DNA from 2 places in the Micromonospora sp. MGP-C2 genome. Region 1 is predicted to be linked to the other one. Evidence: riboswitches for the same ligand, from Rfam matches in the RefSeq annotation. Region 1 holds a riboswitch; the other holds the start of a gene.
What was found. A riboswitch is a leader RNA that binds a small molecule or an ion and turns the genes downstream of it on or off. The one in region 1 is predicted to bind cyclic di-AMP.
Positions count from the first base shown of each region.

Region 2: linked by a shared signal. The riboswitch ahead of AC3CF1_RS01110 (transglycosylase family protein) and the one ahead of AC3CF1_RS22205 (coiled-coil domain-containing protein) in region 1 are both predicted to bind cyclic di-AMP.

Region 1 covers NZ_JBYMEN010000002.1:4,830,607-4,837,640, forward strand. The annotation lists partial or broken gene AC3CF1_RS22200 (carbonic anhydrase) at 1-286, shown strand, start outside; gene AC3CF1_RS22205 (coiled-coil domain-containing protein) at 343-1,362, opposite strand; cyclic di-AMP (ydaO/yuaA leader) riboswitch at 1,367-1,497, opposite strand; gene AC3CF1_RS22210 (YibE/F family protein) at 1,664-3,034, opposite strand; gene AC3CF1_RS22215 (heavy metal translocating P-type ATPase) at 3,344-5,410, shown strand; gene AC3CF1_RS22220 (metal-sensitive transcriptional regulator) at 5,417-5,713, opposite strand; gene AC3CF1_RS22225 (heavy-metal-associated domain-containing protein) at 5,812-6,021, shown strand; gene AC3CF1_RS22230 (hypothetical protein) at 6,035-7,021, shown strand; gene AC3CF1_RS22235 (heavy metal translocating P-type ATPase) at 7,034-7,034, shown strand, end outside.
Region 2 covers NZ_JBYMEN010000002.1:350,693-357,726, reverse strand. The annotation lists gene AC3CF1_RS01140 (GNAT family N-acetyltransferase) at 1-268, shown strand, start outside; gene AC3CF1_RS01135 (GNAT family N-acetyltransferase) at 265-861, shown strand; gene AC3CF1_RS01130 (helix-turn-helix transcriptional regulator) at 756-1,730, opposite strand; gene AC3CF1_RS01125 (VOC family protein) at 1,825-2,262, shown strand; gene dinB (DNA polymerase IV) at 2,320-3,507, shown strand; gene AC3CF1_RS01115 (hypothetical protein) at 3,631-4,002, shown strand; gene AC3CF1_RS01110 (transglycosylase family protein) at 4,128-4,799, opposite strand; cyclic di-AMP (ydaO/yuaA leader) riboswitch at 4,800-4,972, opposite strand; gene AC3CF1_RS01105 (ThuA domain-containing protein) at 5,127-5,789, opposite strand; gene AC3CF1_RS01100 (ArsR/SmtB family transcription factor) at 5,855-6,190, shown strand; gene AC3CF1_RS01095 (nitroreductase family protein) at 6,187-6,879, shown strand; gene htpG (molecular chaperone HtpG) at 6,946-7,034, opposite strand, start outside.

The DNA of each region.
Region 1 (7,034 bases):
GGCGGTGGTCGACGCGGTGCTGCCCAGCCTGCGCCGGGCCGAGACCGAGGGTGTGCAGGACATCGACGGCATCGTCGACATCCACATCGCACAGACGGTCGAGACGCTGCTCGGGCAGTCGCCGGTGCTGGCCGACGAGGTGGCGCAGGGGCGGTGCGCGGTGGTGGGTGTGTCGTACCGGCTCGCCGCCGGAGCGGTCAGCCCGGTGGCCGCCGTGCCGGCCTGCTTCGCGACGCTCGGCGAGGAGGCCGGGCCCCTCGACCCGGCCGCGCCCGCCGCCGCCTGACGCGACGAGGGCCGCCCCGCGCGACGCGGAACGGCCCTCGGCGAGGGTTCAGCGGGTCAGAGCAGCGACATGTGGACGTGGTCGGTGTGGTTCGACGGCCCGCTGTACGAACTCCAGCCGGTCGCCGGGAACCAGATCTGCCGGTTCCAGATCACGTAGTAGATGCCCAGCCGGTCGGCGTTACGGATGAGGAAGGCGGCGACGTTGTTGCCGTACCTCCGGGTGTCATCGTTGTGCCACGGGGCGAAGCCGCTCTTCTGCAGCGACCAGTCGCAGGCGCGGCCCTTCGGATGCTCCCACGGCCCACCGGATCGGTAGCAGCCGACAAACCGGTTGTAGCCGGCCGCCTTGACCTCTTTGTACGCGTGCAGGGTGCGGGGCGTGACGCAACCGGACGTGGTCGGGTCATTCTCGCTGCACGACTGCGGCTTCCAGTCACCGTCGGCGGTGCGACCCGGGCCGATCTTGGCCACCTTCGAGGTGGCGTCCACCAGGCCGCCGGTGAAGCCCTTGCCGCCGACGAGGGAGAGCGCCTTGTCCGCCTCGCTCTTCCGCTTCGCCATCAGGGCGGTCTGCTTCTGCTGCTCGCGGACCTCCGCGTCGAGGGCCAGCTTGGCCTGCTCGGCGCGGGCCTTCGCCGTGTTGACCTCGGCGAGCTTCTTCTCGTTGACCATGTTCATCTCGTCGAGCACCGCGGCACGCTGGACGAAGGCGTCGGGAGCCTTGCTCTCCAGCAGCATCGCGAGCGCGCCGATCCGACCGGTCCGGTACGACTGGGCGGCGATCAGCCCGACCTGTGGGGTCAGCGCGTCCAGGTCGGCCTTGGCCCGGTCGACCTCCAGCGCAAGTTCCAACTGCCGCTTCTTGGATTTGTCCAGTTGGGACTTGGCGGCGGAGTAGTCGCGGTTGGCCTGCTCGATGACGTCGGTGAGCAGTTGCGGCTCGCCGTCCTCCTCGTGCCCGGACGGCGTGGGGGTCGTCGGGGCGGCGTGGGCCGGGAGGGGCCCGGCGAGCACGGTCAATGCGGCGATCACGGCCACCACGGGTGTCAACCAGCGGCGTAGGGGTGCCGTCACAATGTTCCCTTCCGTCGACCGCCGACCGGGTTAGCTGACGGGTTCGGGGCGGAAGTGGCCCCTACCGCTGACGCGGATTCACCCCACGTACCTGGGTCCCCGATTCGCCGGTTGGCGATTGGGCGGTGGCACCGCAGGCGCCGCTTCGCGCCTTCATCGGTAACCGGCAGCGAGGTTACCCGAGAGTCGGCCGGGTGAGCTACGCCTGGATGCCGACCAAAAGCGTCAATTCGCCATAGCGTTGAGTGACCAGTGACGTGGTTCTCAGGGTGGAGGCCCGATCTGGTCACGCTGAGGAGTGTCACCATGCCGTATCCGTGCTCCTGTTCGACTCCGGCCACCCGGCGGTGGCGGTGGATGGGGGTGGGGTCCGCGTCGGTTCCGGCTCGTCGGGGCGACCCGCTCGCGGTGAGATGAGTGCGGCCAGTGCCTCCGCCCGGTCCGGCTGAGGTCGCGGGGCGGAAGCATCGGTGGACGGTGTGGCGTCCGCACGCCCGGCCGCGGTCACCACTGCGGCCAGCCCGGTGGTCAGTGGCACGGCGGCGATCAGGCCGAGGGTGGCGACCGCGCTGCGGACGATCTCCTGCGCGAGGAACTCGCTGGTGAGGATCTGCCCGATCGGCCGCGCGTCGGCGGTGAGCAGGAGCAGCAGGGGCAGCGACGCGCCCGCGTACGCCAGCACGATGGTGTTGACAGTGGAGGCGATGTGCGCGCGGCCGACCCGGGTCGCGGCCCGATAGAGCTGCAACCGGGTCAGGCCGGGGTTGGCGTGCGCCAACTCGGTGACGGTGGCCGCCTGGGTGACCGTCACGTCGTCGAGCACCCCGAGCGAGCCGATGATGATCCCGGCGAGCAGCAGACCGTGCAGGTCCACGTCGCCCTGGAACATCGACAGCGTGGTGGCGTCCTCGCTGCCGAAGCCGGTGAGGTGGGTCGCCGCCGTCGCGATGGTGGCGAGCACGCCGGTCAGCACCAGGCTCCCCAGGGTGCCGAGCACCGCGACCGAGGTCTGTGCGGTGACCCCGTGCGTCAGGTAGAGCACCACGAACATGATCAGGGCGGCACCCACCACCGCCACCAGCAGGGGTGACTTGCCGGCGCCGATGCCCGGCAGCACGAAGGTGAGCAGGATGGCGAAGCTGGCCGCCAACCCGGCGAGCGCGGCCAGACCCCGCCACCGACCGAACGCGACGATCGCCGCGGCGAAGACCACCGCCAACCACAGCATCGGGGTGCCGCGCTGGTGCTCGGCGATGTTCCAGTTGCTGGTGCTGGGATCGGTGGGATCGGTCAGCTCGACCAGGATGACCTCGTCGCCGACCGCGACCCGGGGTGCGCCCGGCCCGTCGGGCACGGGTGTCTGCACCTGCTGGCCGGCGGACGGCCCGTCGTCCACCCGGACGTCGACAGTGCCGCACGGCCCGCCGCCGACGCGTGGTGTGCCCTCCGGGCTCGACGGCGTCGGCGGGCATGGTTCGGTCACCACCCGGGTCACCGTGCCGGGGAAGCGCGGCACGTCCGCCCCGCCGTCGGTCTCCGGTGACCCACCGCGCGGCCAGAGCAGCAGTGCTGCGAGCACGGTGGCGACGAAGAGGGGCACCACCGTCATGATGAGGATCCGCCGGACCCGGGGCGGGGCGGACGGAGCGGGGCGGGTGTGGTCGGAACCCAAGGCGAGACTCCCAACGATCCGGTGCGGGGTACGTGTCAGTGGGCCGGTCGGTTCATCCGCACTGCGGAATCGCGGCGGGAGACGCGGCGGATCGCTGACCGGCGACCACCCGATCACGGATGGTCAGTGCCCGGCCCGGGCGGCCAGGAGCGACGCCACCGGGTGGCGGCGCCGGTGCCCGTTCGTGCAGCGGCATGCGGGGGGTCATCGTGGGGAATGCTAACCAGCCCGGCCCGGGGACGCAGGTCGTGACGGAGTGTCGCCGCCGAACCGCTCGCGTGCCGATCCCCGGCCAGGCATGTTGGAGACATGCCCGCTCAATCACCGCCCGATCCCGGCCATGAGCGGCACGCCACCCCGGCCACGCCGCCGGAGAGAGCGGGGCACGACAAGCACGCCGGGCACGATCCGGCGATGTTCCGTCGTCGCTTCTGGGTCTGCCTGGCGCTCACCATCCCGGTGGTCCTGGCCAGCCACCTGGTCTGGGACCAGCTGGGTCTGAGCTGGGACGTTCCCGGCCGCTCCTGGGTGGGTCCGGTGCTCGGCTCGGCGGTGTTCTGGTGGGGCGGCTGGCCGTTCCTGGTCGGTGCGGTCCGGGAGGTGCGGGACCGGGCGCCCGGGATGATGCTGCTGGTCGCGATGGCGATCACCGTGGCGTACACCGCGTCCCTGGCGACCAGCGTGGGCGTCTTCGACCTGGACTTCTGGTGGGAGTTGGCCGCGTTGGTCACCATCATGCTGCTCGGGCACTGGCAGGAGATGAAGGCCATCGGGCAGGCCCGGGGGGCGCTCGTGGCGCTGGCCGCGCTGCTACCGGACGAGGCCGAGCGGGTGGCGGCGGATGGCCGGGTCGAGGCGGTGCCGGTGACCGGTCTGCGGGTCGGTGACGTGGTGCTGGTCCGCCCGGGCGGGCGGGTGCCGGCCGACGGGCGGATCATCGATGGCGGCGCCGAGCTGGATGAATCGATGATCACCGGGGAGTCGCGGCCGGTCGCCCGGTCGACGGGTGATCGGGTGGTGGCCGGCACCGTCGCCACCGACTCGGCGATCCGGGTCGGTGTGGAGGCGCTGGGTGAGCAGACCGCACTCGCCGGCATCCAGCGCATGGTCGCGCAGGCCCAGGCTTCCGGTGGGCGGACCCAACTGCTGGCCGACCGGTTCGCCGCGGCGCTGTTCTACGTGGCCACCGGCACCGCCGTGCTGACCGTGCTGGTCTGGACCGCGCTCGGTCGGCCCGACGAGGCGGTGGTCCGTGCGGTCACCGTCCTGGTGATCGCCTGCCCGCACGCGCTGGGTCTGGCCATCCCCCTGGTCGTCGCGCTCTCCACCGCGTTGGCCGCGCGGTCCGGAATCCTGGTCAAGGACCGGTTGGCGTTGGAGCGGATGCGGACGGTCGGCGCGGTTCTCTTCGACAAGACCGGCACGCTGACCCGGGGCGAGCACGTGGTCACCGACGTGGTGACGGTGCCGGGCATCGGGCGGGACGAGGTGCTGCGGATCGCGGCGGGTGTCGAGTCGGACAGTGAACATCCGTTGGCCCGGGCGATCGTGGCGGCGGCCGGACACGCAGGCCCGGCCCCGGCCGCCGGGTTCCGGTCGCTGCCGGGCCGCGGTGTGCAGGCGACGATCGACGGTACGGAGTACGCGGTGGGCGGGCCGGCGCTGCTGCGGGAACTGGGCCAGTCGCTCCCGACGGAACTGGTGACGCCGAACGAGCGGTGGTCGGCGCGGGGTGCGGCGGTGCTGCATCTGGTGCGGCTGCCGGACGCCGTGCTCGGCGCGTTCGCGTTGACCGACGGGGTGCGTCCGGAGGCCCGGCGGGCCGTCGACGAGCTGCGTGCCGAGGGCGTCCGCACCATCGCCATGATCACGGGTGACGCCCGCCCGGTCGCCGAGGCGGTCGCGGCCGAGGTCGGTTTCCGGCCCGGTGTCGACGAGGTCTTCGCCGAGGTCCTGCCGGGGGAGAAGGACGACCGGGTGGCGGAGCTCCAGCGGCGAGGGTTGGTCGTGGCGATGGTCGGTGACGGGGTGAACGACGCTCCGGCGTTGGCCCGAGCGGACGTCGGTATCGCGATCGGCGCGGGCACCGATGTGGCGATCGAGTCCGCCGGGGTGGTGCTGGCGTCCTCGGACCCGCGCGGGGTGGGTGCCGTGGTCCGGTTGTCCCGGGGCTCGTACCGGAAGATGCGACAGAACCTGGCCTGGGCGGCGGGCTACAACGTGGTGGCGCTGCCGCTGGCGGCGGGTGTGCTGGCCTGGGCCGGCGTGGCGTTGAGCCCGGCGGTGGCAGCGGTGCTGATGTCCGCGTCCACCATCGTGGTGGCGCTCAACGCGCAGTTGCTGCGCCGCGTCCGTCTCGACCCGGCGCCGGACTGAGGGGCATCAGCCGCGCTTCATCAGCCGGCCGACTGCCGCCATCATCTCGGTGGCCATCTCGTCGGCCCGGCCCTCGGCCGCCCCCTCGTGCATGCAGTGCCGGGCATGCCCGTCGAGCAGCCCCAGCGCCACCTTGTCGAGTGCGGCCTGGATGGCGGAGATCTGGGTGAGCACGTCGATGCAGTAGCGGTCGTCGTCGACCATCTTCTCGATGCCGCGGACCTGCCCCTCGACGCGGCGGAGCCGCGTGAGCAGCTGGTCCTTGCTGGCGGTGTACCCGCGGATCGGGGTGGGTGCGGTCATGCGAACCAGGATAGCGTACCCCTGGGGGGTATGGTACGGTCGTCTTCGGGTGGGATACCCCCACCGGGTACGGGTAATCCGTTCAGGGAGGCGTTCCAATGGTCAACACGACGTACCAGGTGCAGGGCATGACCTGTGGGCACTGCGTCAGCGCGGTGAGCGCCGAGGTCGGCGCGATCCCGGGCGTGCAGGACGTCCAGGTCGACCTCGCGGCCGGCCGGGTCACCGTCAGCAGCGACCAGCCCCTCGACCCGGCAGTTGTCCGGGCTGCCGTCGACGAGGCCGGCTACGACCTCGTCGACGCGTGATCGGAGGGCGGGCATGCGCACCGTGACGAGACTGGCCGGGTTCGCCGTGGGCCTCGCGGCGGTCTTCGGCACGACGTACGGGATCGGCCGGGTCGTCGACCGCGCCCCGGTGGTCGAGGGCCGGCACGGCGGCGACGGCGCCCATGCGACGGGCGAGCACGACGAGGCGACCGACCGGCTCCCCGGCGGCCTGCTCGTCTCCGACCGGGGCTACACCCTCGAACCGGTCGACGCCCCGGCGGACGAGTTCGCCTTCCGGATCGCCGGGCCGGACGGTCAACCGGTGACCCGGTACGACGTGGCGCACGACAAGCAGATGCACCTGATCGTCGCCCGGCGGGACCTCTCCGGCTTCCGTCACGTGCACCCCGAGCTGGCAGCGGACGGCACCTGGCGGGTCGACACCCCGCTGGCCGGTCCCGGGCTGTGGCGGGCGTTCGCCGACTTCACCCCGACCGGAGGCGAGGCGCTGACCCTCGGGGTGGACGTGACCGTCCCCGGTGAGCTGACCGAACGGCCGCTGCCCGCCCCCTCGACCAGCACCACCGTCGACGGCTACACCGTCACCCTGACCGGCTCGCCGCAGCCTGGCCGCACCTCACCGCTGACCCTGACGGTGAGTCGGGGCGGGCAGCCGGTCACCGACCTGGAGCCCTACCTGGGCGCGTACGGGCACCTGGTGGCCCTGCGCCGGGGCGACATGGCGTACCTGCACGTGCACCCGGACGGGACTCCCGGCGACGGGCGGACCCGGCCCGGCCCCGCGGTCACCTTCCTCGCCGAGGTGCCGTCGGCTGGCAGCTACCGGCTCTACCTCGACTTCCGGCACGGCGGGGCGGTGCACACCGCCGAGTTCACCGTCGTCGCCGGCACCCCAGCGGCCGGCACTCCAGCGGCCGGCACTCCAGCGGCCGACGCCCCACCCACCGGGGGCGACCCGAGCGGACCCGCACCGACCGGGGGCGCCGACCACGGCACCCCCGGGCACGGGCACAACTGACGGGACCAGACGA
Region 2 (7,034 bases), 4.5 Mb from region 1:
TGTGCTGCCCGACTGGCAGCGCCGCGGGGTGGGCCACGCATTGATGCACGCGGTGCTCGGCGCGGCCGACGCGCGGGACGAGCCGCTGGTGGTGCTGCTCGGGCACCCTGACTACTACCCGCGCTTCGGGTTCCGGCCCGCCGTCGAGCTGGGCGTCACCCCACCGCAGCCGTGGGGGCCGCAGTATTTCCAGGCCCGGCCGCTGACCGCGTGGCGGGAGTCGATCCGCGGTGAGTTCCGCTACGCCGGCCCGTTCGACGAGCTGTGAACCAGCCCCGGATCCGCCGACGGCGCGCCACCGACCTGGACGGCTGCGTCGCGGGGCTCGCCGAGGTTCACCGGGTCGACAGGTACCCGCTGAACTGGCCCGCCGACCCGCACCGCTGGCTGCGCGAGCCGCACCCGGCGCGCGCCTGGGTGGCGGTCGACGCCGACGGGGCCGTCGTGGGGCATGTCGCGGTGCATCGGATCCCCGACCCGGTGGGCGGGCCGCCGGCCCGGCCGACAGCCGAGGTGGCTCGCCTCTTCGTGGTGCCGTCCGCCCGAGGGTTGGCGCTGGGCAGCGCGCTGCTAGACCGTGCCCGCCAGTGGGCGAGCAGACGCGGTACGGACCTGGTGCTGGAGCTGGCCGCCGGTGGTGCCGCGGCCGCCGCGCTCTACGAGCGCACCGGCTGGCGGCACGTTGGGACGAGCACGGCACCATGGACCGCCACGGACGGCAGCCCGGTGTCGCTGCGGCACTACGCCCTGCGCCACTACCCGCCCGGTTCCGATGGCCCACCCGCCAGCACGGCGAGGCGACGGGCGAGGCGGCCGACGGCCTCGCGCAACTCGGGAGGCTCCAGCACCTCCATCTCGTGATCGAGGCGTGCCAGATGCGCGGCGAGCCAGTCCAGGCTCTCGCCGCCGACGACCAGCACGCACCATCCGTCGCGGTCGTCCTCGACCCGCCCGACCTGCGGTGGCACCAACGCCCGCACCCGGTCCGGCTGGGCGTGCACCCGCACGCGGGCGAGATACCGGTACGGCGCCTCGGTCACCGACCGCTGCACGTACGCGACGGGATCCGGGTGTTCGCGCGCTCGGAAGCGCCAGGTCGTCGCGGTCGCCGCGCCCATCCGGTCGAGCCGGAACGTACGCCAGTCGTCGCGGTCGACGTCCCAGGCCATCAGATACCAGCGGCGACCTGTGGTGACCATCCGGATCGGTTCCACCGTCCGTTCGCGGTCCCCACCGTCGCGGCCGGCGTAGGTGAAGCGGACCCGCACCGCGTCGCGACAGGCCCGCGCCAGTGTCACCAGCAGCTCCGCGTCGATCTCGGCCACCGGGCCCAGGAGCGTCTCCGTGGCGCCGTGCACCGCCCGCACCTCGGCACGCAACCGCGACGGCATCACCTGGTCGAGCTTCGCGAGCGCCCGCAGGGCCGCCTCGCCCGCTCCGGCGATCGTGCCGCCCGAGGCGAGGCGCAGGGAAACCGCCGTCGCGATGGCCTCCTCGTCGTCGAGGAGCAACGGCGGCAACCGGGTGCCCGCGCCAAGCTGGTAGCCACCGCCGACGCCCGACACCGCCTGCACGGGATAGCCGAGCGTGCGCAGTCGCTGCACGTCGCGGCGGACGCAGCGGTCGGTGACGCCCAGCTCGGCAGCGAGGTCGGCGGCCGTCCAGGATGGTCGCCGCTGGAGCAGCGCCAGCAACCGCAGCACCCGCTCGGTCGTTGCCTCGACGGTCACACGCCGATCGTCGCACGGATCGCGGAACGACCCTGTCCGCTATTCACGAGAGGCTGGGATCATGACCGACCCGATCACGAGACAGGGAGCTGACATGGCCCGCGACGTCCAGATCACGTTCGACTGCGCCGACCCCGCCGGGTTGGCCGAGTTCTGGGCGGAGGCCCTCGGCTACCAGTTGCAGGGACCGCCCGGAAACTTCGAGTCGTGGGAGCAGGCGCTGGACGCGATGGGGGTCCCGCCGGAGAACCGCAACGACGCCTCGGCGGTGGTCGACCCCGAGGGCGTGCGACCGCGCCTGTTCTTCCAGCGGGTGCCCGAGCCCAAGCGGGTGAAGAATCGCGTACACCTCGATGTGCGGGCCGCTCCCGGGCTCACGGGTGACGAGCGGATGGCGGCGCTGGAGGCGGAGGCGGAACGACTCGCCGCATACGGCGCCACCCGACTCAGTCGCCACGAGCCCGCTCCCCCACTGGGTGCCGGTCACCTCGTCATGGCCGACCCGGAGGGCAACGAGTTCTGCCTCGACTGATCGGGCGTTCGCCCAGCTCATTGCAGAGATGGCCACCTGCCATGCGAACATGTGTACGTGTCGCCCGGCGCCAGCATCCTGCACGCCGACCTGGACGCCTTCTACGCGTCGGTCGAGCAGCGTGACGACCCGCGCCTGCGGGGGCGGCCGGTGATCGTCGGCGGCGGCGTGGTTCTCGCGGCCAGTTACGAGGCGAAGACGCGAGGCGTACGCAGCGCGATGGGTGGTCAGCAGGCGCGCCGCCTCTGTCCGGACGCGATCGTGGTGCCGCCCCGGATGTCGGCGTACACGGCGGCGAGCCGGGCGGTCTTCGAGATCTTCCGGCAGACCACGCCACTGGTCGAGGGGCTCTCCATCGACGAGGCGTTCCTGGACGTCGGTGGCCTGTGGCGGCTGGTCGGGTCGCCGGCCGAGATCGCCGAGCGGCTGCGCCGGGAGGTTCGTGAACGGGTCCACCTGCCGATCACGGTGGGTGTGGCCCGCACGAAGTTCCTGGCGAAGGTGGCCAGTGGGGTGGCGAAGCCGGACGGTCTGCTGGTGGTCGCACCGGACGCCGAGTTGGCGTTCCTGCACCCGCTGCCGGTCGAGCGGTTGTGGGGCGTCGGGCCGGTCACCTCAGCGAAGCTGCGGGAACGCCGGATCCGTACGGTCGGTGAGGTGGCCCGGCTCGGTGAGGCCGCCCTGGTGTCGCTGCTCGGGTCGGGCGCCGGCAGGCACCTGCACGCCCTGGCGCACAACCGCGATCCTCGCTCGGTGCAGGTCGGCCGGCGGCGCGGCTCGATGGGCGCGCAGCATGCGCTGAGCCGCACGCCGCATGCCCCGGCGGAGCTGGATGCCATCCTCGCCGGCCTGGTCGACCGGGTCAGCCGCCGCATGCGGGCGGCGGGGCGGTCCGGTCGCACCGTGGTGTTGCGGCTGCGCTTCGGCGACTACACCCGGGCCACTCGCTCGCACACCATCGGCAAGGCGACCGCCGACACGACGCCGCTGCTCGCCGCCGCACGCGCGTTGCTGCGAGCCGCACTGACCGATATCGATCGTCGCGGTGTCACACTGATCGGTGTCTCAGTGGGCAACCTGGACGACAACCCCGTGCAACCGGAGCTGCCGTTTCACCGCAATCCGGGCGCTGAGTTGGACGCCGCGGTGGACGCGGTCCGTGACCGGTTCGGCTCAACGGCGCTGACCCGAGCGGTCCTGCTCGGCCGGGAGCCGGGCGTCGAGATGCCGCTGCTGCCGGATTGACCGATCTGCGTGCGGCGTCCCGGCGACCGCTGCGACCGGAGACACATCACAGCAGGTCGGCGGTTTAACCAGCGGCTCACGGGTGACCCTTGTGGGGTACAGCCTGACAAGGGGGGACCCACAATGTCCGACGACGACACCAGCAACCGGCCGAGTCGCACTGCCGAACGGCCGCACGACGTAACCGACCCGCTGCTCTGGCAACTGGCGATCGACGTGCTGAGCGCCCACGAGCCGGACGACGAGGGTCAGTGCCGCAACCTTCAGTGCGCCGGGCAGTCCTGGCCGTGCGCGGCCCGCGCCGGCGCGGAGCAGTCGATGCGACTGGCCCGCAGCACACCCGCCCCGGTCGAGATGACCGTCGACGGCGGCGACAACGAGGAGGGCGGCACGGGCTGGTCCGGGGAGGGCAGCGCACCGGCGCCCCGCTGGGGCTGGAACGCCGGCCCGGTCACGTCGCACCGAGGGTCGAAGGCATCCGCCTCCGCGGCGTGACGGCTTCCCCCCGGGGTACGGGCGCTCGGGCTGATCGCACCACACGTACGAACGCTCGGCCGGTGACCCGGCCGAGCGTTCGTGTGTCATCCGTCAGAGGCTGAGCCGCTGACGCGGGAAGACCGTCAGAGGCTGAGCCGCTGACCCGGGAAGATCAGGCCCGGGTCGGCCCCGATCAGCTGCCGGTTGTGCTCGTAGAGCGCCTGCCAACCGCCGGTCACCCGGTGGCTGTCGGCGATCTCCGACAGGGTGTCGCCCGGCTTGACCAGGTACGTCTGGCCGCCCGTGGTCGGCGCGGTGCGCTCGTGGTTGCGGGTCGCCGGCTGCTCCCGCCGCGAGGGCCGCTCCTGCTGCTCGGTGGGCTTCTGCGTGGACTTCGTCGACGGCTTCGCGGTGGACTTCGTCGACGGCTTCGCGGTGGAGCCGCCGGACGACCCGCCCTTCTTGCCGCAGGTCGGCCACGCGCCGATGCCCTGCCCGTCGAGCACCTTCTCGGCGATGGCGATCTGCTCGCCGCGGCTGGCCAGGTCGGCACGGGCGGCGTACTTCTTGCCGCCGTAGCCGGCCCAGGTGCTCTGGGAGAACTGCAGGCCACCGTAGTAGCCGTTGCCGGTGTTGATCTTCCAGTTACCGCCGGACTCGCACTTGGCGATCGCGTCCCAGTTGACCGCGGCCTGCGCGGGGGCGGCCGGGCCGAAGAGGGCGACAGCACCGGTGACCGCACCGACGGCCAGGGTGCCGACGGCGAGACGGCGGGTGGTGACCCGTCGGTGACGGGGCGTGTAGACAGACGTCATGTGAACTTCCTCCACGCCGGCGAGGTGAGCTGTCGGGTTCGGGCCGAGGAGCCCGGCCGCACGATGGCGGCTTCACCCCGAGGTGACGTGCACCGAGGAACGTTTGGGTCCCCCGCTCCTGCCCGGGTGACTGGGTTCCACCGACCGGGGGCAGGATTTGGCGTTGCCGGCCGTGGTGTCCGCAGTGGCGAACCCGACCGACGTTAGGCACGGTCGGTGACGATCGCCCAACCCCTGTGAAGTTCTTCACCGGGGTACGCGGGGCGTCACTCGCAGCGGTTGCGGGCGGGTGGTCAGTGTGCAGTGACCACCGTGGACCGTTGCGGATCAGATGCGGTGACGGAGCCAGAGCACGATGCGCCGCAGCAGCTCGACGTGTCCCGGCGACTCGTACGACCGGGTGTCGTGACCGAGTGCGTTGTAGACGATCCGGCTGCTCCCGGCCGTGCGCGCCCAGACGAGCGGTTGGGTGTCGCCACCCTCGTCGTGGACGTAGAGAGTCTCGACGTCGACGCCGTCGAGCAACTCCAGGTCGGTGTAGCGCTCGTCGTGCACCTCGAAGTCCACGAGACCGGTAGTGATCGGGTGCTCGATGTCGGTGCGTCGGATGAGGCTGGTTCCGATCGGCGGGTGGAAGGTCCGACCGTGGTCCCAGGCGGCGCCGACCGTGGACCGCCAGGTCGCGAGCTGGGGAAACGCGATCGTCGCGCTGTGCGTGGCGAGCAGGCTGCCGCCACGGGCCAGGAAGGCGTCGAGAACGCGGCCGAACTCCTCGTCCTGCGGGATTGGGGCCGTGCGGTCGGCGCTGGCGTTCACCACCAGGAGGCGGGCGCCGTCGAGTGCGGTCGCGAGTTGGTCGACGGTGGTCACGATCGCCACCGGGCCCGCGTCGCCGACGAGCTGGGCGATCGCCGCGCTGGTCTCGGCCAACGGGTGCCAGGGATCGGCGTGCGGGCCCTCCCCGCTGAAGATCACTGTGTCGACCGGCATGACCGTGCTCCGCTCTTCATTTGGACGATTTTCGAAATCACTAAACCAAAGCTAGCATGGCGTCCATGAGAGCCCTGCATCATCCCGATCTCGCTTCCGTCGACCTCGCCACCGTGCTCGGCGCCCTCGCCGACCCGGTGCGCCTGAGTGTCGTACGACAGTTGGCGCAGGCCGGTGGGGTCGTCTGCGGGAAGTTCGACGCGTTGTCCGAGGTGAGCATGTCCACGCTGTCGCATCACCTGAAGGTGCTGCGGGCAGCCGGCGTCCTCCGCGTCACGCCCAACGGCAGCTTCCGCAGACACGAATTGCGTGCGGACGACATCAATGACCGGTTTCCCGGGCTCCTTCCCGCGGTCATCGCCAACCTCGACCTGACCGAACGAGTGGAAGTTCCCGCATGAGCGACACCAGACCGGCCCGGCCGAGCGGGCCGCGCACACTGGGCCTGTCCGCCGACGAGGTCCTGAGCACGACCCGCGCCGTCCGCAAGCGTCTCGACCTGGGACGCCCGGTCCCCCGCGACGTGATCGAGGACTGCCTGCGCATCGCGCTTCAGGCCCCCAGCGGCCGCAACAGGCAACGCTGGGACTTCATCTTCGTCGAGGATCCGCAGACCCGGGCCGCCGTCGCCCGACTGTGGCGACTCGGGCTGATGGCACCGCCACCCGCGTCGGGCGGCACCGGGCCGGCCTTCAGCCGGATGGACTTCGCCTCCGAGCAGTGGGGCCGGATCGCCGGCAGCCTGCAACACCTGGCGGATCACCTGCACGAGGTGCCGCTGCTGCTCATCCCCTGCCTGCGGGTCGAGTCCCGCGCCGAGCTGGCCAGCGTGCGCGGGCAGGCCGGGGCCTGGAGTTCGGTCATCCCGGCGTTCTGGAGCTTCATGCTGGCCGCCCGGGAACGCGGGCTCGGCACCGCGTGGACCACGAGCCATCTCAGCTACGAAAGGGAGATGGCAGACCTGCTCGGCATCCCCTACGACACCGTCGTGCAGGTGGCGCTCACGCCGGTGGCGTACACCCTGGGCACCGATTTCAAGCCCGGTCCGCGGGCCGACGCGGACGGGTTCGCCCACTGGAACCGCTGGTAGCCGGCCACCGCCGGCGGCGGGCCCCCCGGTGACCCGGGAAGCCCGCCGCTTGAGGGGGTACGCCAGCTACAGGGTGCGCGCCAGCCGGTCGGCGAGCGTCCGGGTGAAGCGGGCCGGGTCGGTCAGCTCACCGCCCTCGGCGAGCACCGCCAGGC